2 linked regions of the Granulosicoccus antarcticus IMCC3135 genome follow. The protein of the gene in region 2 interacts with the protein of the main gene of each other region in a pairwise test. Links are inferred from orthologs where the notes say so. Each region holds a gene or a part of one and is shown on either strand. Other genes may lie near its edges.

The links.
Region 1: the proteins of IMCC3135_RS29355 (region 2) and rpsB interact in binary tests that used the Escherichia coli proteins (3 or more experiments, as listed by UniProt). The link is inferred for Granulosicoccus antarcticus IMCC3135 from one-to-one orthologs.

The regions. Positions count from the first base shown.
Region 1 is NZ_CP018632.1:5,801,764-5,813,523, reverse strand. What follows is about bases 4,542-7,502. They hold rpsB (30S ribosomal protein S2), read left to right. Parts: upstream 4,542-5,557; coding sequence 5,558-6,448; downstream 6,449-7,502. Other genes in these bases: tsf (translation elongation factor Ts), read left to right, coding at 6,613-7,482; map (type I methionyl aminopeptidase), read right to left, coding at 4,582-5,349. In the rest of the region: IMCC3135_RS25260 (enoyl-ACP reductase FabI), read right to left, coding at 1-597; dapE (succinyl-diaminopimelate desuccinylase), read right to left, coding at 614-1,753; glnD ([protein-PII] uridylyltransferase), read right to left, coding at 1,790-4,489; pyrH (UMP kinase), read left to right, coding at 7,702-8,427; frr (ribosome recycling factor), read left to right, coding at 8,445-9,002; uppS (polyprenyl diphosphate synthase), read left to right, coding at 9,079-9,819; IMCC3135_RS25215 (phosphatidate cytidylyltransferase), read left to right, coding at 9,812-10,630; ispC (1-deoxy-D-xylulose-5-phosphate reductoisomerase), read left to right, coding at 10,621-11,760. UniProt on the Escherichia coli protein: Required for ribosomal protein bS1 (rpsA) to bind to the 30S subunit.
Region 2 is NZ_CP018632.1:6,771,129-6,782,880, reverse strand. Bases 87-3,039 are described here. They hold IMCC3135_RS29355 (RNA-binding S4 domain-containing protein), read left to right. Parts: upstream 87-1,325; coding sequence 1,326-1,754; downstream 1,755-3,039. Other genes in these bases: pcnB (polynucleotide adenylyltransferase PcnB), read left to right, coding at 1,747-3,039; IMCC3135_RS29360 (YcgL domain-containing protein), read right to left, coding at 996-1,295; IMCC3135_RS29365 (c-type cytochrome), read left to right, coding at 513-869; IMCC3135_RS29370 (c-type cytochrome), read left to right, coding at 87-512. Outside these bases: more of IMCC3135_RS29370, read left to right, coding at 72-86; more of pcnB, read left to right, coding at 3,040-3,372; folK (2-amino-4-hydroxy-6-hydroxymethyldihydropteridine diphosphokinase), read left to right, coding at 3,397-3,882; IMCC3135_RS29340 (deoxynucleoside kinase), read left to right, coding at 3,943-4,578; IMCC3135_RS29335 (response regulator transcription factor), read left to right, coding at 4,795-5,502; IMCC3135_RS29330 (CHASE2 domain-containing protein), read left to right, coding at 5,533-8,106; ribose-5-phosphate isomerase RpiA, read right to left, coding at 8,207-8,869; ilvA (threonine ammonia-lyase, biosynthetic), read left to right, coding at 8,984-10,504; IMCC3135_RS29315 (5-formyltetrahydrofolate cyclo-ligase), read right to left, coding at 10,515-11,168; IMCC3135_RS29305 (cell division protein ZapA), read right to left, coding at 11,413-11,752. UniProt on the Escherichia coli protein: Involved in the recycling of free 50S ribosomal subunits that still carry a nascent chain. Binds RNA more specifically than DNA. Binds with very high affinity to the free 50S ribosomal subunit. Does not bind it when it is part of the 70S ribosome.

The sequences.
Region 1 (11,760 bases), 970 kb from region 2 along the record:
GGCTGCAGCCAGTGTCTTGATAGGTCCTGCCGAGATGGCGTTGACACGAATGCCATCAGGTCCCATAGCGTTTGCCATGAATCTTGTATTTGCTTCCAGAGAGGCCTTGGCAAGTCCCATGACATTGTAGTTTGGCATGGCTCTTACTGCTCCGAGGTAGGACAGTGTGATCAAGGAGCCACCTTTTCTCAATTGTGGGCGTGCAGCCTTGGCGATCGCGGCAAAGCTGTACGAGCTTACATCGTGCGCTATACGAAAAGATTCGCGCGTGACAGAATCCAGAAAATCACCGTCCAGAGCCTCGCGTGGTGCAAAGGCTACCGCGTGCACCAGGCCATCAAATCCGTCTGTCCATTCGGCTTTGATGGATGTCATGAGCTCATCGATCTGACTGTCCTCGGCTACGTCGCAAGGCAGTACCAGAGTTGAGCCACAGGCCGCAGCCATGTCGATCACTCGATCCTTGAGGCGATCATTTTGATAGGTAAAGGCCAGGGTAGCGCCTTCTCTGTGCATGGCTTCTGCGATACCCCATGCGATAGAACGCTTGCTGGCGATACCAAATATGATAAATCGTTTGCCGTCTAGCATGCCCATGTTGTCACTCCTCTTGTTAGCCCAGTAGTTGTTGCAGCACTGATTCGTAGATGCGAGTCAGTGAGTTGATGTCGGTGCAGGATACGCGTTCATTCACTTGATGAATGGTTGCGTTGATGGGGCCGAACTCTATAGTCTGCGCGCCGGTAGGTGCTATGAAGCGCCCATCCGATGTGCCGCCACCTGTGTCCAGAGTTGCGGTGATGCCGGTTTCACTGACGATGGCTTGTTGCATGGCCTGTGTCAATGTGCCCGGTGTGGTGATGAATGGTCTGGCGCTGTCTTTCCAGATCAGCGTCGTATCCAGTTGGTGTCTGCTGCAAAGTTCTTTGATAGTGCTCTGGATATGCTCGATGGATGTTTCTGGACTGTACCGCAGGTTGAATTCAACACTCGCCTGACCGGGGATGACATTGGTGGCCCCGGTGCCGGCATTGAAGTTGGATATCTGCAGTGTGGTTGGTGGGAAATGATCGTTACCCTTGTCCCATTCGATCGTTGTCAGTTCATTCAGTGCAGGCATGGCACGGTGTATCGGATTGTCAGCCAGGTGCGGATAGGCAACATGTCCCTGGATGCCGCGAATAATCAGAGTGGCCCCCAGAGAGCCGCGGCGCCCGTGACGAATGGTATCGCCCAGCTTGTTGGTGCTTGTCGGTTCGCCAACTATGCAGTAATCGATTTTTTCGTTGCGATGCTCGAGTTTGTTGATGACCACTGTGGTGCCGTCCGTTGCCGGGCCTTCTTCGTCGCTGGTGAGGAGCAGGGCGATTGATCCGTGCTTGTGCGCGCCACTTTCTACAAATCGCTCGATCGCGGTTACCATGGCGGCAACCCCGCCTTTCATGTCAGCGGCACCGCGTCCTACGAGATGATCATCGATGATGTCGGCGGCAAAAGGGGGTGATGACCAGTCCTCTTCGTTGCCCGTTGGGACTACATCGGTATGACCGGCAAATGCGAAGAGGGGAGCCTCTGTTCCCAGTCGAGCCCACAAGTTGGTGACCCCTCCAGATGGCATGGACTCGAGAACGAAGCCCAGTCGAGCCAATCGCTCTCCGATCATTGCCTGGCAACCCTTGTCATCGGGTGTTACCGAATTGCGTCGGACAAGCTCAACCAGAAGGGCGATGGTGTCGCTGGGTGTGGTGTTCAAGTGTCGGGGCTCCGTATCTGTCTTTTAGGGGAGGGGCTACAATTCTTGTTGCAGTAGTTCGCTGACTGTCTGTTGTTCGGCAGCAGTCAGCGAGTTTCCGTGCTCATTGGATAGCAGGAATACATCGTCGATTCGTTCTCCCAGGGTGGCGATGCGAGCTGCGTGAACATTGAAGTTGGCACCCATCAGTACTCTGCCAATGCCCGACAGAATACCCGGTCTGTCTGCTGCGGTTATATGTACTTCAGTGAAGCCTGATTCGTCATTGGAGCATTCGACTTGCGTCGACACTGAAAAGTAGCGCAATCGTCGCGATGGATACTGCACGTCGAGTCTTGGCAGGTTGCGAGGAACACCCAGCTCGTAGGTTAGCGTTTGACGGACCTCGTCAATACGCGAGATATCCTCGATGGGCATTTGCGTGGCATCCAGTACATGGAAAGTATCCAGAGCAAAGCCACCTGCCGTTGTATTGATTGTTGCTGACAGTATGTTCAGTTGCAAGCGTTCCATGACTGCCGTGATCAGTGCGAACAGTGCCTTGTCATCAGGGGTATAGATGAGTATTTCGGTTGAGCCGCGAGAGGCGGAGTAGCGCAGCGATACCAGGGGTCCCGGTGTGTCCTCGTTGGCCAGAAGAATTTCGGTATGGCGAGCAATTTCCACGGCCTGGTACTGCCGGAAGTAGTCGTCTCCCAGGGTCGCCCAGAGCATGTCGACGCGAGGATCGTTTTCCAGTGAGTCATCCAGCAGGGTTCGAGTATGTTCCTGCCGGCGATTGATGACATCTTCCACATCCAGCGGATTGTCGAGGCCACGTTTGAGTATCAGCATGGCATGCCGGTGTAACGATTGCAGCAGACTTTGCTTGAACGAATTCCATAGTTCCGGGTTGGTCGCCCGGATGTCGGAAATGGTTAGCAGGTAGAGGTGGTTGAGCCGCTCGATGCTACCGCACTGGCGAGCGAATTCCAGTTGCTCGTTAGGATCGTCGATATCCTTTCGTTGTGCGGTCATCGACATTAACAGGTGATTGCGAACGGTCCACTCCATCAGTTCGGCATCTTCCTGTGGCAGTCCGTGAGTGGCGGCAAATACTTTCACATCTTCGGCGCCCAAGACACTATGGTCACCGCCACGGCCCTTGGCTATGTCGTGAAAAAGTGCGGTCAGATAAAGTATGTACGGCTTTTTTATCAGTTTTGCGACGCTGCTGCCATGCGGCATTTCATCGGCAAATTGAGGCAGCATCATGCGCCGGAGGTTGCGGATGACACCGAGGGTATGCTCATCGACCGTGTAGATATGGAACAGGTCGTATTGCATGCGACCGACAATCTTGTCGAACGCGGGCAGGTAGGCAGCCATCACTCCATAACGGTTCATGAGTCTGACGGTGCGTGTCAGCTTGTGAGGGTTGCTGAAGATTTGTACGAACAGATTGCGCACCACGGGGTCGCTGCGGAATCGATCATTGATCAAAGGCAGGTTGGCCCGGATCAGACGAACCGTATTCGAGCGGACATTGAGAGCCTCAGGGGTGTTGCCAAAGACCAGGAACAATTCCAGCAGTGCGGGCGGGTAGTGCATGAACACATCGTCGCCGGTGACTTCAAGGAAGCCGTTCCTGAGCTGGAAGCGTGAATTGATCGGAATGATCTCCGATGCTGCCGTGACTCCGCTGATGATGCCGCCGATACCTTGAAGCAGGATTTCATTGAGGCGCAGCAGTGACATGACTGAGCGATAAAATCGCTGCATCAGTTGCTCTATCGAGCGGTTCTCAGTGTCATCAAGGTAGCCAAAGGCATGGGCAATGTCCTTCTGGTAGTCGAACAGGAGTCGATCCTCGCGACGTTTGCTCACATGATGCAGCAGGTAGCGAATGCGCCACAGAAGCTCAAGGCCTTCTCTGAGCCTGACCAGTTCCTGGGGTTCGAGCAGGCCTCGTGTCACCAGTGCGTTGAGGCCAGCGGTGCCGAATTGTCGCTGACACACCCAGGCGATCGTCTGAAAGTCGCGCAACCCGCCCTGGCTCTCTTTGATATTGGGTTCCAGGCGATAAGCGTTGGTCTGGAATCGCTTGTGTCGTTCTTCCTGTTCGGCAACCTTGGCTGCAAAGAATTCGGCAGAAGTCCACATATGTGATGGCTGGATGATCTCCTGCATTTCCTTGAACAGATCATTGCAGCCGCACAGCAATCTGGCCTCCATCAAGTTCGTGATGACAGTGATATCGCTACCGGCCTCTCGCTCGCAGTCGGCTACTGTCCGGACGCTGTGGCCTATATCCAGGTTCAGATCCCATAGGGCTGTGATCCAGTCACTGAGGATGGCATTTCGTGCGCCTGTGTCCTCATCACTCTGCTGGCTCGGCAGCAGTATCGCTATGTCGATATCGGAATGAGGGTGTAATTCCCCGCGTCCGTAACCACCGACCGCAACCAGTGCCAGGCCATCAAAGGCGTCTGCCTGTCGACCCCAGAGGTGTCGAAGGATGTAATCGATGACGGCGGTTCGTAATTCGAGCAGGCAGGAGGCTTGCGCGCCTTTCAGAAATTGCTCATGAATGGCATCACCACCCAGCTGAATTGCCTTTCTGTAGAGATCGGTCGAGTGCTCGGAGCTGTTGATCAGTTCTTGAATGGCACGGATGATCTGGTCCCGGACCGTTGGGAAGTCTATCTGTTCCCATTGTGCTGGTCGTGGTGCCGGGCTGCCTGGAAGGGTTGTCATGAGCGGTGCTGAGTCGCAGGAGCGGCATCAGTGCCGCCTCTGCTGTCACGTGATGCGACGTGCGGCGAGATCGTATTGTCTGGCCGGCACATCTAGAGGCTCTGCCCGTCAGACAGGGTGAGTAGCTCGAAGCCATCCTCAGTCACCAGCACCGTATGCTCCCATTGGGCTGAAAGTGTTCGGTCCTTGGTTACGACTGTCCAGCCGTCGGCCAGAACTCTGGCGTGGCGTTTACCCTGGTTGATCATGGGTTCAATGGTGAAAGTCATGCCAGCGCGCAATTCGACGCCCTTGCCGGGTTTGCCGTAATGCAGTACCTGGGGATCTTCGTGGAAGCTGGAGCCGATACCGTGCCCACAGTATTCCTGTACTACTGAGTAATGTCTGCCTTCTGCGAGTTCCTGAATGGCATGGCCTACATCGCCTAACGTTGCGCCTGGTTTGACCACCTGAATGCCGCGTGCCATACATTCATAAGCCGTGTCACAGAGGCGTCTTGCATGGGGTGCCACTTCGCCGACGTAATACATGCGACTTGTGTCACCGAACCAGCCATCCTTGATGACGGTGACATCAATATTCACAATGTCGCCTTTTTTGAGAATTCTGTCACCGGGAATGCCGTGGCAGATCTGCTGATTGATGGATGTGCAGATGGATTTCGTGAAACCCTTGTAACCCAGGGTTGCCGGTATGCCTTTCTGAATATCGACAATAAGGTTGTGACACCGCGTGTTCAGCTCTTCAGTTGTGACGCCTGGCACTACGTATTCTGTGATCATGTCCAGAACCTCGGCAGCGAGACGGCCTGCAATGCGCATTTTCGCGATTTGCTCTGGCGTTTTGAGCGAGATGGACATAGTGTTTGGTGACCGTTTGGATTTGGGCCTGCTAGTGTACATTGCTGGCTCGGATTGTGTTATAAAGACGGGCTGACCGGGGCAGGATTACCTGTTCCCGGATTTCACACGCAAGTCATTCAAACCCGACCGGGTGCCTACTCAGAATAGTCTGAACGGGTCTGTCGCGGTTGGCTTGCGGAGGCCAAACCCAACCAGAGGATATTCCATGGCTGAAGTAACCATGCGCCAAATGCTTGAAGCAGGCGTGCATTTCGGACACCAAACCCGTTACTGGGCTCCCAAGATGGCTCCATACATCTACGGTGAACGTAACAACATTCATATTTTCAACCTCGAAAAGAGTCTTCCAGCTCTGATCGATGCCACTAACTATGCTGGCAAGATTGCTTCCAAGAATGGCCGAGTGCTGTTCGTAGGAACAAAGCGTGCGGCCCGTGATCCGGTTCGTGCAGCTGCTGAAGCTTGCAACATGCCTTTCGTCAACCGTCGCTGGTCAGGCGGCATGATGACTAACTTCAAGACAGTCAAGCAATCAGTCAAGCGTTTGCTGGAACTTGAAGCCATGCGTGAAGATGGCAGTTTCGAGCGCCTGAGCAAGAAAGAAGCTCTGGGCCTGACTCGTGAATACGAGAAGCTGGATCGTGGCATGGGCGGAATCAAGCACATGGAACGTCTCCCGGATGCTCTGTTTGTGGTCGATGTCGGTCATGAGCGTATCGCTATTACTGAAGCCAAAAAGCTGGGAATCCCGGTTATTGGTGTTGTAGATACCAACAATTCACCTGATGGTATCGACTACGTAATTCCAGGTAATGACGACGCTATCCGTTCCATCCAGTTGTATGTCGATGCTATTGCCAATGCTATTCAGGATGGCAAGCGCTCTTCAGGCAAGATGGATGTGGAAGAGGCTGCTGCTGCAGACGCTCAAGCCGAGGCGCCTCTTGAAGTGACGTCTCCGGCCGTCGCTGAAGCTGCACCAGCAGAAGCTGCTGTCGCTGCACCGGTTGAAGCTGCACCTGCTGTTGAAGCTGCACCTGCTGTTGAAGCTGCTGCTGCACCTGCAGCCAGTGACGACGCTGCACCTGCGGCCTGAAGCCACTAGGCAGGACCGGCCTGATGGCTCTTGATTGAGCCATCAGGTATTTCCGAATTGGACAATAATTGCCTCATGGCAAGTTATATCCACTGACTTTCAACACAAGCCCGGGTCCGTCGTCTGACGTGACGACCGGCAACAGAATTCGAAGGGGAATGTACATGGCCATTTCGGCAAGCATGGTTAAGGAGCTGCGTGAGCGCACCGGCGCCGGCATGATGGAATGCAAGAAAGCACTGACTGAAGCTGGCGGCGACATGGACGCTGCAGTGGAAGCCATGCGAATTTCTGGTCTGGCGAAAGCTGACAAGAAATCAGGAAATACTGCTGCTGAAGGCGTTGTTGCCATCAAGCTCAGCGCTGATGGTGCCAGTTTCGGCATGGTCGAGATCAATAGCCAGACTGACTTTGCCGCAAAGGCAGAAGATTTCATGGCATTCACCGACAAAGTGGTCAGTGCAGTGCTGGAACAACAGCCTGAAGCTATCGACACGCTGGTTGTCGATGGACAGCCCGTCGAAGAAGCTCGCAAGACTCTGGTCGCAAAGATCGGTGAGAACATTCAGGTTCGTCGAAGTGTCTCCGGCAAGAGCTCTGGTGGTGTGTTCGGTGAATATCTGCACGGTGTTCGTATCGGTGTGGTGTGTGAGGTCAGTGGTGGTGATGCTGAGCTGGCTCGCGACATTGCGATGCACATCGCTGCCAGTCGTCCAGTTTGTGTGGATGAAACCGGTGTGCCAGCAGAATTGCTGGAAAAGGAAAAAGCCATTTTTGCTGCAGAAGCTGCAGAAAGTGGAAAGCCGCCAGAAATCGTCGAGAAGATGGTTGGTGGACGTATACGCAAGTATCTGGCAGAAATCACACTCGTCGGTCAGCCTTTCGTCAAGAATCCTGACCAGACGATCGCTCAGTTGCTGAAAGAGAAGGGTGCTACTGTTGTCAGCTTCCATCGTCTGGAAGTAGGCGAAGGTATCGAGAAGAAAGTCGAAAACTTTGCTGAAGAAGTCATGGCGCAGGTTCGCGGCAGCTAACAGTAATGTTTGGCCCGGATTGAAGTCTCAAAACCTCAATCCGGGCCGACTTGATCCATAAGTAATACGGCGATTGATCAGATGAAACAATATTTATTGTGCACTCTGCTTTTTACGCATTAGAATTGTAGTGACGACGCCGGGCCTGTCCCGGCTTTTTTGTATCAATGTGTCCGGACCTGCCGTCGGTCCGATGCAAAATAAACGAGTCATGCTCACATGGAAACTGCACGTCCAGCCTTCGAAAGAGTCCTGTTGAAACTCAGCGGCGAAGCGCTGATGGGGGACATGGATTATGGTATCGACCCTGTCTATATTCGCCGTCTGGCCGGCGAAGTAAAAGCGATCAGTGATATTGGTGTCGAGGTGGCAATGGTCATCGGTGGCGGAAATATCTTCCGCGGTGCGGGCCTGGCGGAAGCCGGTATGGATCGCGTCACTGGCGATCATATGGGCATGCTGGCTACTGTCATCAACTGCCTTTCCATGCAGGATGCATTGGAGAATCTGGGAGCTTATTGCCGCGTCATGTCGGCACTTCCAATCAATGCCGTCTGCGAAGATTATATTCGTCGACGTGCTGTCCGTCATCTGGAGAAAGGCCGTATCGTCTTGTTTGCTGCCGGCACAGGTAACCCCTTTTTCACGACAGACTCAGCAGCCAGCCTGCGAGCCGTGGAAGTAGGTGCAGACGTCATGATCAAAGGTACCAAAGTGGATGGTATCTACGACAAGGATCCGATGAAATTTGATGATGCTGTCAAGTATGAGACAGTAAGTTTTGATGAGGCTGTGCAGAAGCGACTGGGTGTCATGGATACGACGGCCATTGTGATGTGTCGCGAGAACAATCTGCCGGTCAAGGTTTTCAACATGAACAACAGCGGGGATCTGATGCGCCTGATCATGGGCGAAAATATCGGGACCACGGTTAAAGCAAACTGAATTTACAGGTAGCCATCATGATTGACGATATTCTCAAAGACGCCAAGATCCGTATGGGTAAGACGGCGGACTCGCTCGAAAGCGAACTCTCACGAATGCGCACGGGCCGAGCTCATCCAAGCTTGCTTGAAAGTGTCAAAGTGGACTATTACGGAGCGGAGTCTCCGTTGAGTCAGGTTGCAAACGTGAATATCGAGGATGCTCGTATGCTCACGGTTACTCCCTGGGAGCAGTCCATGGTGGCAGCAGTCGAGAAGGCCATCATCAATTCCAATCTGGGATTGAACCCGAACACAGCAGGCACTGTTATTCGTGTGCCAGTACCACCCATGACAGAAGAGCGTCGTCGGGACATGGTGAAAATGGTGCGCGCTGAGACTGAAAATACACGTGTGGCAATTCGCAATATACGTCGTGATGCCAATGGAGACCTCAAGGAACTTGAAAAGGAAAAGGAAATTTCCCAGGATGATTTGCGCAAGGGTGAGGATGGCGTTCAGAAGCTGACCGATGCCGCCATCAAGAATATAGATGCAGTGCTGGCGAAGAAAGAAGCCGATCTGATGGAAGTGTGACGTTTAACGTCTGCATTAACTGTAGCCCGTGAATATGCCGGGCTAGCCGCTTACGTTCTGCCAGCGAGAGTCTTCAGTGACAGCTTCCGAAAATACCCGTCCTCGTCATGTAGCCATCATCATGGATGGAAATGGCCGTTGGGCAAGACAGAGGGGCAGACCACGGGCATCGGGTCATCAGGCCGGGTTCGTTGCAACGCGTGGAATTGTCGAGGCCTGTGTCCGTCAGAAAATTGATGCACTGACCTTGTTCGCCTTCTCCAGTGAAAACTGGAATCGCCCCCAGAAGGAAGTGGGTCTCTTGATGGACCTGTTTCTGCGGGCACTCAAGAGTGAGGTGAGCAAGCTTTGCGAGAATAACGTACGGATTTGTTTCATCGGCGAGCGTTCTGCTTTTCAGGTCAAGCTGCAGGATGAGATGAATCGTGCGGAACAGCTGACGGAATCAAATACCGGATTGGAGCTGGCGATTGCGGTGAACTACGGTGGTCGCTGGGATATCGTCAATGCAGCCCGGGAGCTGGCTCGTCAGGCCAGAGATGGCAGTCTTGACCCGGAATCCATCGATATCGAGACCTTTTCCCGGTATGTCTCGTTGGCAGACACGCCAGAGCCTGATCTGTTTATACGGACGGGGGGAGAAAAGCGAATCAGTAACTATCTGTTATGGCATCTGGCCTATACGGAGCTTTACTTCACCGATGTGTTATGGCCCGATTTTTCCGATGCCGAGTTGGCCAAGGCGCTGGAATTCTATGCGAGTCGTCAACGTAGATTCGGTCTTACCGGTGAACAGGTAACAGGTAACAATGCTTAAGACTCGAATCATTACTGCAGTTGTACTGCTACTGGCTTTCAGCGGCGCTCTTTTTCTGACATCGGTTGATGTCTTTGCGTTGGTGCTGGGCTTCGTAGTCGCAGCTTGTGCGTGGGAGTGGAGTCGCATGTGCGGCTTGTCCTGCGAAAATGGACAACTGGTGTACGCGGCGCTGGCGGGAGTGCTGGCACTGATAGGGCTGTATATCCCTTTTGATCTTCAGCTCATGAAATGGTTTTTGCTTGCAGGGTTGCTGTTCTGGCTGGCGGTGCCGGTGCTGTTCTACCTGGCCCCACCTCGTCAGCATGTAGAGCAAGACATGGACATTCCTGTGCTGGCGTTGGGTGCCTTCATGTTTCTGTTGACGGCTGTTGCGATGCAATACCTGCGTAGTCATGCGCCAGAAGCCTCATCCTGGTTGCTGCTCTATTCCTTGTGTGTTGTCTGGTTCATGGATATTGGAGCCTATTTCAGTGGTCGTCGCTTTGGACATCGCAAGCTGGCACCCAGTATCAGTCCGGGAAAGAGCTGGGAGGGCGTATACGGCGGCCTGGCAGCCACCGCATTGCTGTTGATCGTGGTGCTGTTGATGGCAGACTGGACGGATGGGCACGGCTTCAAGTTGCTGGTGGCTACCCTGTTATCAGCGGCGGCCTCGGTGCTGGGAGACTTGTATGAGAGTCGAATGAAGCGCTCTGCGGGCATGAAAGACAGTAGCCAGCTTCTGCCGGGTCACGGCGGTGTTCTTGATCGTCTGGATGGTGTGCTGGCCGCTGTTCCTGTCTTTGCCTTTGTCTGGGTATGGCTGTGAGAGCGATTGCAGTTCTGGGCTCAACCGGTTCTATTGGTCTGAGTACGCTGGATGTGATCGCCCGCCACCCTGATCGTTATTCGGTATTTGCACTGACTGCACATACGCGCGTGCAGGAGCTGTTCGAACAGTGTGTAGCCTACAGACCGGTCCATGCGGTACTGGGCTCGGAGAAGGCGGCTGGGCAGTTGCGTAAATTGTGCAAAGAGCACGGTTTGAGCGTGGAGGTACATCATGGGCCCGATGCCTTGAATCAAGTGGCGTCAGATACGGCCGTCGATACGGTTGTCGCAGCCATTGTCGGGGCTGCAGGATTACTGTCGACACTGGCTGCTGCTCAGGCAGGCAAGCGAATATTACTGGCCAACAAGGAAGCTCTTGTCATGAGTGGGCAGTTGCTTATGCAGGCTGCCAAGGCATCAGGTGCGTTGATCATGCCGGTCGATAGTGAGCACAATGCCATTTTTCAGAGCCTGCCAGCGACGAAAGAGGGGGTTAGCACCGCCGGAATCGAAAAAATATTACTCACAGCATCAGGCGGTCCGTTACGTAATCTGACGCAAGAAGAGCTTGCTGTTGTAACGCCGCAACAAGCTTTGAAGCATCCGAACTGGTCGATGGGGCCCAAGATTTCCATCGATTCTGCGACCATGATGAACAAGGGGCTGGAAGTGATAGAGGCCTGCCAGTTGTTCGATGTCAACGTCGACGATGTGCAGGTTGTCGTGCATCCCGAGAGCATCATTCACTCCATGGTCAGTTACGCAGATGGGTCGGTCATCGCGCAAATGGGGCGCCCAGACATGCGTACACCGATCGCTCATGCGCTGGCCTGGCCCGAACGTATCTCGTCAGGGGTTCAACCGCTGAATCTCTTCGAAGTGTCCGGCTTGCACTTCGAGGAGCCGGACACAATCCGGTTTCCATTGTTGCGGCTGGCCTTTGAAGCACAGCGGGAAGGGGGGACTGCACCGACCATCCTCAACGCTGCCAATGAGGTGGTTGTGGACGCTTTTCTCAATGAGCGTGTTGCGTTTTTACAACTCAGTGAGTTGGTAGAGCAAACATTGGCATGCTCAAAAATATCCCCCGCCAGCGATTTGAGCACTATCATTGAGGCAGATTCACTG
Region 2 (11,752 bases):
TTGGGTGTCTGAGGTCTTCCCAAGCGGGAGGCTAGCCACTAATTATTCAAGAACCAGGTGTGAATCGATCAATGAAATCCACGTGTGACACAGCCTGGGCGAGCATCGGTCAGTCTATGGCCCAGCTTCCTACTGGAGTATTAACGATGCGGGGCATGGCTCTGAAAGCTTTTCAAGGTAGCAGTCGTCTGTGCCGAGCAGCATTGTTGACACTCGCAGCAAGCGTTTTGTTCCCCGGTGCTGCAGCTCTGGCAGAAGGTGATCCGGCTCTGGGCCTGGAAAAAGCCTATACCTGCCTCGGTTGTCATGGCGTCAAGCATTACGTTAATACTTACCCCACTTACCATGTGCCAAGAATTGCTGGCCAGAATCAGGAATACCTGATCGCCGCACTGCAAGCGTATCGTGGCAAGACAAGATCCCATCCAACCATGCAGGCAAACGCAAGTGCGCTTTCAGATCAGGACATCGAGGATATCGCAGCCTGGTTTTCCGCTCAGGGTGCTAAATAAATGATCATGCTCAAATTCATCAAGAGCCTCCGTATCGCTGCAGCAACGTTGCTGATTGCTGGCGTGTTCGCTGGGGCTGCGCAAGCGGCCGGTGATGCTGCTGCGGGTGCCGAAAAGGCGACCACGTGTGCAGCCTGCCACGGTGCTAACGGAATATCCGAAATAGTCACTTATCCGATTCTGGCTGGGCAGTATTCCAGCTACCTGGTACATGCGCTGCAGAGCTATCGTGACGGTACTCGTGAGAATGCCATCATGGCAGGCTTTGCAGGTGCATTGTCCGATCAGGATATCGCTGATCTGGCTGCATACTTTTCATCTCTTCCAGGGCCACTGCGCACCGCAGATCGTCCTTAAAGATCTACTTGCATGATGAGCAGCTGTTCATGAAGACAGCTGCTCAACATAAAAGGCCATACTGTCAGTGTGACGGTTTTTCAGATTGGCAGTAGTTGAGACGGGCAAACACGGGTTTGTCCGAATTCAGTCTTTTCCAGTGTTGCCCTGATGCTTGTTTTGAGCATTCCGGGCGATCTGTTCCAGTAGTTGTTCGACATCTCGAGGCATTTGTACGTGAAAGCCCTGGGATTCGAGATTCTCCAGAACGAGCTGCGTATTCTCCTGGCCCAATTTACGGTCAGGCTGCAGATCCAGAGTCATAGAGAGCTCTGGTATTCCCAGTTGTTTTCTGAGAGGTTCTGGCAAGCGTTCGAGTCCGTCTTCGTCGGCTAGATAGACGTACAAGCCATCCTTGATCGAGCTGCGATAAATGTAGCACTGCATGAGGTTAACCTTGGTTCAATGGTAGATCGGGTGCGAATAGACAAATGGTTGTGGGCTGCGCGCTTCTTCAAGACGCGTAGCCTGGCAAGCGAAGCAATTTCCCGTAACCGCGTGCGTATTGGCGGTCAGCGTATCAAGGCATCTCGCCAGGTACTTGTGGGTGATGTAATTCAGATAGAAAAGATACCTTACGAGTTCGTCGTGACGGTGTTGGCATTGAATGATCAGCGACGACCCGCCACAGAGGCGCAGGCGCTGTACGAAGAAACGGCAGAAAGCCTGCTGGCCAGACAGACCCTTGGAGAACGCCTGAAGAGTGATCGAATGGCGCACAGGGGATTGGCTGGAGAAGGCCGGCCATCCAAAAAACAACGGCGTCAGATAATTCGGTTCCAGAACCAGAATGATACATCCGATCAAGACTCGGATGCAGACGCAGACGGAGAAACGATTGCTTAAACGACTGACCGGGCTATCACGCTCGGCATTGAACAAGACTCGCGAGTTACTCGGAGCACAGCCACAGCCAGCAGCGCAAGCTGAGGCTAGCTCGGCAATAGCCGCAGAACCGGCTAGCAAACCACGCAAGCGGGGTAAGGCGCGTTCAGGCAAGCACAGCGGCCCTTTGATCGTGCCCGCTGGCGAGCATTCTGTTACCCGTAAATCCATCGGACGCTCGGCACTGAAGGTGCTGGACAAGCTGCACGAGGCAGGCCACTCGGCCTATCTGGTCGGTGGAGGTGTGCGTGATGCCTTGGTAGGGTTGAAGCCGAAAGACTTCGATATCGCTACCGATGCCAGTCCTGAGACCATCCGGGCCTTGTTTCGTAACTCGCGGATCATCGGTCGGCGTTTTCGCCTGGTGCATGTGGTGTACGGGCGTGAAATCATCGAAGTGGCCACCTTCCGGGCTGCTCACAGCAAGGGCGATGGTGGTGAGATAGGCAAGGCAGGTCGCATCGTGCGTGACAATGTGTTCGGCTCGATTGAAGAGGATGCCTACCGGCGTGATTTTTCTGTCAATGCTCTCTACTACAACATCGCAGATGGCTCTGTTGTGGATTACGTCGGTGGTCTGGCTGATCTGAAGGCGGGTGTCTTCAAACTGATTGGTGAGCCGGTAACGCGTTGCAAGGAAGATCCTGTCAGAGTGCTGCGTGCCGTACGTCTGGCCGCCAAACTGAAATTCTCAATTGACGAGCCCACTCTGGCGGCAATGAAGCAGGTTCGGACCGAGCTGAAATCAACACCGCCTCCGCGCCTGTTCGAAGAAGTTCTGAAGCTGTTCCAGGGCGGCTATGCCTTGCGCAGTTTTCATTCGGTTCGAGAGCACGATTTACTGCGCTATCTGTTTCCGATGCTGGATGAACGTCTCAAGGCGGGCGATGAGAACCTGGTCAGCATGCTGGATGCAGCACTGACCAATACTGATCGTCGTGTCGCGCAGGGTAAGCCTATTACACCGGCCTATCTGTTGGCCTTCATGCTCTGGCCGGATGTGCAAGAACAGGCAGGGCGTGATTGCGAAGCGGGTATGCGTATCAATGATGCTTTGTTCACTGCTGCAGATTCTGTGTTGTCCACGCAACTGCGTGTGATCTCCATTCCAAGGCGATTTTCAGGTCCCATGAAGGAGATCTGGCAAATGCAGCCCCGGTTGGAGAGACTGACCGGTGGACGTGCCCTGAAATTGATGGAAGATCGTCGCTTTCGGGCCGCCTATGACTTCTTGTGTCTGCGTTCGAACGTCGATGAGCGTCTCAAGGCCAGTGCCAAATGGTGGACCCGGGTACAGACGCTGAGCGAAGAGCAGCGGATCGATGCGGCGGCCAATCGCCCTGTGGCTGACGGAATCTGGCCCGATAAACGGGGTCAGGGAGCGCGTTCGGCCGAAGATGCTGACGAGGATCTTGAAATTGACGGCGGCACGCCGGGCAAATCGATAGAGGCGGCTGCAACAAGCAAGGATGCTGCTGGAAATGCGGCAAAGAAGCCACCCCGCAAGCGACGTCGTCGTCGTCGCAAGCCAGGTGGTGACAAGGGTTCGGCAGGGTCATCTTCACCACCTGCTAGCTGAGCAATGCTGAGTCAGTCGTCGCAGGTGAAGGTTTACGTTGCACTGGGTAGTAACCTGGGGCAGCGTGAACTGCACATTCAGGCAGCTTTTGATGGCATCGCAGATTTGCCCGGTGTCAGTGCTCCGCAGGCTTCTTCGTTGTATGAAACAGAGCCGATGGGGCCGCAGGATCAGCCCGATTATCTGAATGCTGTCTGCGGCTTTGATTACGATGGCCAGGCGCGCTTGCTGATGGCGCAACTGCAAGAGATTGAACGTCAGCATGGCCGGCAATATGGTGGTCAGCGCTGGGGGGCACGCCCGCTGGATCTGGATATTCTGCTTTTCGGAGAAGAGCGGATTGATGATGTTGACCTGATCATTCCGCATATCGGACTGCCTGAGCGATCCTTTGTTCTATGGCCGCTGATGGAGTTGGCTCCGACACTTGTGGTGCCGGGTATGGGATCTGTGCAGGATTTGCAGCAGGGGTGTCAGCAATTTGGCATCAAACGTCATGAGCAGGGGTAATTACCTGAACATTGCGGATTGTCGTGTCACGGTCGAGGGTTCTGCGGCTACAATTACTATATGAAATATCAGTTCATAGCCATCGAAGGTCCCATCGGAGTCGGCAAGTCCACGCTTGCCAGGCAATTGGCCCAGCACTTCAAAGCCAGTTTGCTGTCTGATGTAGATACCATCAATCCTTATCTGAAGGATTTCTATAAAGATCCGAAAACGGTTGCGTTTCACGCCCAGGTACATTTCCTGTTGTCTCGACTGGATGTCCTGAGAAACCCGGCGGTGGTCAATCCGGCACAGCCCATCGTTGCGGATTTCATGCTGGACAAGGACCGGCTGTTTGCCGAGTTGACGCTGGACCATACTGAATGGTGGATGTATTCACACCTTTATGATCAACAGGTCAATGCAGTGCCGCGACCTGACCTGGTGATCTATCTGCAAGCACCGCTAGAGAAGCTGATTGAGCGTATTGAACGTCGGGGTAGTGCTCATGAGCAGCGCATCGATAGCAATTATCTGCGACAATTGAGTGCGCTTTACGAACGTTTCTTTCTTGATTACACCGAAACGCCGCTATTGATTGTCAATACAGCTGAGATCAATCTGGCCGATGAGCCAGGCGAGGTGAGCCGTCTTGTCAGTCGAATTCGCGAATTCGAAGGGGGACGACACTTTTTTAACCCACTTGCCCTGAGCTAGGTTTTTCAGGCGTCAAGAGGGCAGGTCAGGAGGCGGATGGACGGGTTCAAACCGTTATCCGAGCCCCATTCTGGCCAGCGAATGGACACTAACCGTGCACTGACACGGTCAAATTGTCGTAACCCGAGTATGCTCCGGTATCGGCACACACCGCAATGTTTGCAGTTGATTGCATATTGGGTGAAAATTCTCACTATTGAAAGGACGAGAAATGTCATGAGTGACAGGCAGAACTTGCGTATTGCCCTATTGGAGGACAACAGCGAGCAGGCCGCCCGTGTAAGTGGGTGGATAGAAAGCAAAGGTTACTACTGTGGTGTGTACAACACTGCTGAGGCTTTCCAGCGCGCATTCCGTAAAACCTCATACGATGTGGTTGTTCTTGACTGGACTCTGCAAAGTGGCAGTTCCGGGCTGGAAGTGCTGCACTGGATCAGAAAGACGCTTACCAGCGATATCCCGGTGATATTCGCAACTGCGCGTCAGGCTGAGGAGGACATTGTCACAGCCCTGCGTGCAGGAGCCGATGACTACCTGGCAAAGCCGGTCCGTCAGCATGAGCTGTTGGCTCGTCTGTATGCGTTGGCGCGTCGCGCCCAGCCGGAAGTCGAAATACTCGAATGTCCACCCTATATATTCGATACGTCCAACCGCCAGGTCAGACTTAACGATGAAGTTATCAAGCTGACCGAAAAGGAATACGAGCTGGCACTGTTCATGTTTCGTAACCGCGGACGAGTACTGTCCCGGCAGCATTTGCTGACCTCCGTCTGGGGAACCTCGGCAGAACTGAATACACGGACCGTTGACACCCATGCAAGCCGTCTGCGCAAGAAGCTGAAATTGCTGGCCTCCGAGCGTTGGAAGCTGACCTCTATCTATCAGCATGGCTACCGTCTGGAAGAGCATACCGGCAGTCTGTAGGATGCCGCGTCGCGTGCATCGTGCCAAGACATGAAGAGAGTCGTCATTGCAGCGCAGCGCAGGATTACCCTGACTGGGCTGGTGATGTTTCTGTGCACGATGCTGGCCATGGTGTGGGTGCTGCAGTGGTCTGATGCTACCCGCAAGGTTGACAGATTGCTGCACGACAACTGGGTGCGTGCCTCCCAGCGTGCCGTGCCTGAGGATGTCGTCATCGTGGCGATTGATTCACGTAGTCTGGCAAAATTGGGCCGCTGGCCCTGGTCGCGCGAACTGCAGGCCCGCCTGGTGGAGCAATTACAGCTGCAGGGCGTGAAAGCTGGTGTGCTGGATCTGCTCTATGTAGAACCCTCTGATCTGCCCGAGCAAGACGCACGACTGGCGCGCGCAATTGCCTCCCTGCCTGTATCGATTTTGCCCGTGCTTACGGAAGGTGGGCGAGGTTCTGCCGCGAGTGAGCTGGTACCCACGCCCTCCATCCTTCGCCATGTCACGGACTTGGGGCATGTGTTTCTACCCATTGATGACGATGGCATTGTTCGTCGTCAGTACCTCAAGGCCGGTATCAACCATTCGCATTGGCCCTCCTTGTCGCTGGCGGCACTGGGTGCTCTTGGCGAAGCGCCGGAGCCCTTGCCCGGACTGCTCAGGGAGGCGCAGGGCATTGAAGGGGAGTGGGTGGAGAACAATGAAATTCTGATTCCCTTTTATGGTCCCAACGGTACATTTCGGCGCGTTTCTGCCGTCGATCTGATCGAAGGCAACTTGCCCAACGGTCAACTGAAGGACAAGGTGGTGTTTGTCGGCATGACCACCACGGGACTCGGCGATGTCGTTCCAACTCCGGTATCGGCACTGAATCAGTCCATGCCGGGTGTAGAAATTCACGCTAACGTTTTTGCCGCCTTGCGTGATGAGAGCACCGTGGTTCAGATCAATGGCTACCTCAATATGCTGGTGGCGCTGATCCTTCTGCCGGCTTTACTGTATTCGTATTCCCGGGCAACACCACGCTGGGCATTGCTAGGGGCCGTGATGGGCGTAGGGCTGCCGATCCTGCTCAGTTTCCTTTTATATGTCTATGCACGACTTTGGTATGCACCACTATCGGCAGCCTTGCCATTGTTGGGAAGCTACCTGCTGTGGAGTTGGCACCGGCTTGAGTATGTCAATCGTTTTCTTGCACGGGAGCGTGGCAAGCTGGAGCCTTTCATGCCCGCGGTCAATGCCGAGAACAACGAGCCACTGGCCAGTTTTTTTCGTTCAGCGGAGCGCCATCTACCGATACAGGGTTGGAGAATCAGCGCGGGTGGGCAGATGTTCATGGGCGGCACCGGCTTGCCTGACACTCGTATAGTCGGGATGCAGGGGCGCTGGAATGCAGTGGATGGCGTGCATTCACGTCAGTATCCCGGTAAGCGTTCATTGAACATCGAAATCGTGTTCAACGATTCACAGTACCGCCACGGCATCATGCAATTTGTGAATAACCTGGCACGTGTTCGAGCTCGAGGTGATGTCACCCGCCTCAGCGGTTCGATTGAGCGCCTGCAGTCCAATGCTCTGAAATTGAGCGAACAGATGGAGTGGTTGCGTAGCGTCAAGATATTTGCCGATACGGTGCTGGACGGCAGCCCTGTCGGATTTGCAGTCTGGAGTGCCGCAGGTGAATGCCTGCGTTCCAGCCGGCTACTGTATAGCAGTGTTCCGGCTTTTCAGGAGCGCGCGCAATTTGTTGATTTTCTTGCCTGTATCGGTGAACCGCTGACCTCCAGAGAAGGTCGCGAACGGTTCGATAAATTGATACTGGAGCGCGAACCCTGGCAGATCATCTACAGCGCCGATGAGCGGGAGCTGGTCATCAATTTCAGTGCGGTGGGAGACACACTGGCGGATCGCCTGATTTGTGTCAGCGTGCTGGATGTGACGGATATCCGCTCGGCCGAACGCGCACGCTCGGAGATGGTGGATTACCTGTCGCACGATCTGCGTTCGCCGTTGATCTCTGCACTCTACTTGCTGGAGCCAAACAGTGATCCGCGAGTCGAACAGAACATCAAGACCAGTCTGGCCATGATGGACGATCTGCTACATGTTGCTCGTGCCGATAGCCTCTCAGAGGTTAAATTCACATCGGTGTACTTCAACGGAGTGCTGGATAATTCGCTGGATCAGATGTTGCCGCAGGCACTCAATAAACGGATTCAGTTCGATATAGAGTCCGATGAAGAAGTGGATCTGTGGGTGAAGGGGGATGCTGCTTCACTCGAGCGTGCCATTGCAAACATCCTGAGCAATGCCATCAAATACTCTCCGGAGGACACAACGGTGCGTGTACGTCTGTTCCAGGAGGGTGAGCAGGCGGTGTTGATCATCGAGGATCAGGGCGTCGGGATAGACCCTGACATGCTGGGACAGTTGTTTACCCGATTTCGGCGAGATGCCAAGATCGCCACTCAGTTCAAAGGCATCGGTCTGGGTCTGGCGCTGGTTACCCGTGTGGTGTCTCTGCACAACGGCAAGGTTGCCGCCAGCAATACCGATGAAGGCACTCGTATTACGCTTGAACTACCGCTGGAAGTCGAAGCGCCTGAAGCAGAATAGCGTATGCAATATCACTGACGGCCAGGCTGGCTTGTCAGGTAGCCCCGCCAACGGTTATCAGCTGGCGGGTCCGAGTCGCTTCAGGATGGCGTGATTATCATCAGGCAGGCTTGACGGTGTCGACTTGCCCATCATCATGTCCTACCAGGAGCAGGTCGGCAGCACGGGCAGCGAACAGACCATTGGTGAGAACACCAGGGATGGCATTGATGGCCGCTTCCAGCGCGATAGGATCGGTAATCGAAAAGCCGTAACAATCGAGAATGATGTTGCCGTTGTCAGTGCGGGCTGCTTCACGGAATTCCGGATCAGCACCCATACGGACAATTTCACGGGCCACAAAGCTGCGTGCCATTGGCAGGACTTCAATCGGTAGGGGGAATTCGCCCAGAATGTCGACCCGCTTGCTCTGGTCAACAATGCAGATGAACTGACGGCTGGCTGATGCGATGATTTTCTCGCGGGTTAGTGCGCCACCGCCGCCCTTGATGAGTTGCAGGGCAGGATTTGATTCGTCGGCGCCATCGATATAAAGCTCCAGTTGACCCGTGATGTTCAGGTCCAGGACTTCGATGCCATGGGACTTCAGGCGCTCGGCCGTGGCTTCGGAGCTGGCCACAGCACCCGAGATGCGACGCCCTGAGGCTGCCAGTGCATCGATGAAGACATTGACGGTCGAGCCAGTTCCCACGCCCAGCAGGGCATCGTTTTCGACGTATTCGAGCGCTGCAAGTGCCGCTGCCTGTTTTCCGGGGTGCGCCATGGATTGTAAAACCTGAGGTATAAGTGTGTGGAATAAGCCGGTGGTGCTGGTTCATCACGTTGAAACCGAGTACATTCGTGGGTTCATTCGAACCCAGCCGAACACGGCCCGTTGATGACGCAGCTACAAGACGAGTATATCAAACGCATCCTGTCCGCCCGTGTCTATGATGTCTCGACACAGACTCGTTTGCATGAGGCACCACAGCTGTCGCGTCGCTTGAACAATCAGGTCTTGTTGAAGCGAGAAGACGAGCAACCGGTGTTCTCCTTCAAGTGCCGCGGTGCTTTCAACCGGATCTTCAAATTGCTTGAGCAAACTCCGGCCAGTGGTGTGATTGCGGCCTCAGCAGGCAACCATGCTCAAGGTGTGGCACTGGCAGCTCAAAAGCTGGGCATCGATGCGGTCATCGTCATGCCGCAGACAACGCCTGGCATCAAGGTTGACGCCGTTCGCGCCCTGGGGGCTGAAGCCATTCTGCACGGTGATGATTTTGATACTGCACTGAGTTTTGCCCTGAAGCTGGGTGAAGAACGAGGCTTTCCGTTCATCCATCCCTTTGATGACCCGAACACCATTGCAGGGCAGGGCACCGTGGCGGTGGAACTGTGTCGGCAACATCCCGAATCACTGGATGCCGTGTTTGTCCCGATCGGTGGCGGCGGTCTGGCAGCAGGCATCAGTGTGTACATGAAATATTTGCGACCTGAAGTTCGCATCATTGGTGTGGAGCCTGTCGATGCGGCCTCTATGCACGATTCGCTGGCGGCCGACGAACGCATCACTCTTCCTCAGGTTGGCCTGTTTGCCGATGGCGTCGCCGTCAAGCAGGTCGGAGAGCACTGTTTTGAGGTTTGTCGCGAATTTCTGGACGAAGTCATTCTGGTCACAGTCGACGAGATGGCTGCAGCCATCAAGGATATCTTCAACGAAACACGAACCCTGACAGAGCCTGCAGGTGCGCTTGCAGTCGCCGGCATGAAGCGATACGTGAAGGAGCGTAATGTCAGCGGTCAGACCCTGATTGCCATCAACAGTGGTGCCAATATCAACTTTGACCGTATCCGGCACGTGGCGGAGCGCGTCGAGCTGGGCGACAGTCGTGAAGCTCTGCTGGCGGTGACCATTCCTGAAAAGCCGGGTAGTTTTCTGGCCTTCTGCAAAGCGCTGGGCAAACGTGGCATTACCGAGTTCAACTACCGGTATGCTGATGCCGGAACAGCGCATGTCTTTGCTGGTGTCGAGCTACCGGGTGGTTCTGAGGAGCGCGAAAGTCTCATGCAGACGTTGCGACAGAGCGATTACGATGTGCTTGATATGAGTCGTAACGATACTGCCAAGCTACATTTGCGGCACATGATCGGTGGGCATGCCGATATTGCTTCCGAAAAGCTTTTCCGGTTCGTCTTTCCAGAGCGTCCGGGGGCTTTGTTGCATTTTCTGACTGCCATGGGCGAGCGTTGGAACATCACGCTGTTTCATTATCGCAATCACGGTGCAGCTTACGGACGGGTGCTGGTGGGTCTGGCATTGCCGGAAGGGGATGAGGAAAGCCTGAAACAGTTCATTGATGAGCTGGGCTACAAGGCCGAAGATGAATCAGATAACGAGGCCTACTCTCTGTTTCTGCGCTAGGAGCTTCTGATCAGCGGATCGGTGTGACCGGTCCGTTGCGAGAATAGATATTCTTCTCGGTCACGACGTGATCCAGCGTCACATCCCACCAGTCTGGAAAGACGCTGTCGACACATTGCGATTCGAAGGCAACGCCAATCAGCAAGGGGGCCGGGTTTATCGAGTTGTCTTGTAATGCCTGACGTTTATAGGCGAAAGTCCGGTCGTAGTAGCCACCGCCCATGCCCATGCGTTGACACTGAGCGTCGAAGCCGAGTAACGGCACGATCACGATATCCAGAGATGTCGCAGGCAGGCAGGTTTTCTGATCTGTCACCGGTTCGCGAATGGCATATTTGTTCAGAATGATGGGTGTGTCATCGGTGAGTGAGGCAAATATCAGTGTGTTATCGCTCTGGATGAGCGGCACATAAGTGGATTGGCCCTGATCTCGGCATTGCGCCATGAATTCATCGACGTTCACCTCGTGGCCGAATGCCAGATAGGCACCGATTTTCAAGGCATTGCCCGACAGAGTGAGGATGTTGGCGGCGATGGTGCTGGAGTGCACGGCTATCATGGCCGGATCCATCAGTTTTCGCAGTTGCTGCAGCTGCTGACGCGTGTCATCGCGTTCAGAATTCTTGTCGGCAGTGGCCGGTGGCGCAGTGTTGTCGGGTGTCATTGGAAAAGTGTATCAACCACGGTGCCGTTTTTGGTGTGCTACCTTGAACCAAGCGGTTCAGGTGGGGACGGCCGGAACCGTATCAGGCTTTCCGCCGTAGCGGACATGCACAACAACAGTGACCGAACCATCCCCGGGGTGAGAAATTAGGCTCAAGGGATATACCCAGCCGAATAACAAACACCGCAGAAGATACGACTTACAGACTAGCACGAACTTGTAAGGACGTGAAATCAATGCTTGGTTACTCTGGCTCCTTTGTCTGATTTGCGACATCGTCTTGAGTGTCGGCATCCTGAGTGTCGACATCGATCTCGAGTAGTTCATCCAGCTTGCTATTGAGTACAGACAGACGCTCTGTGATATCCGCCTCGTCTGCGGTGCCTGCCTGTTCACGTGCATGGCTGCTTTCCAGAGAACGTGACTTGAGTAGGGCGTTTGCCGTGTTGATGGCCGTCACGATGGCAATTTTTTCAATGCTGGAGGTCGTATTACGGTTTCGTAGCTCACGCATGGACTTGTCGATGTAAGCGGCCGCCTGCAGCAGGTCATCTTCTTCGCCCGGTTTACAGGCAATCTGTACT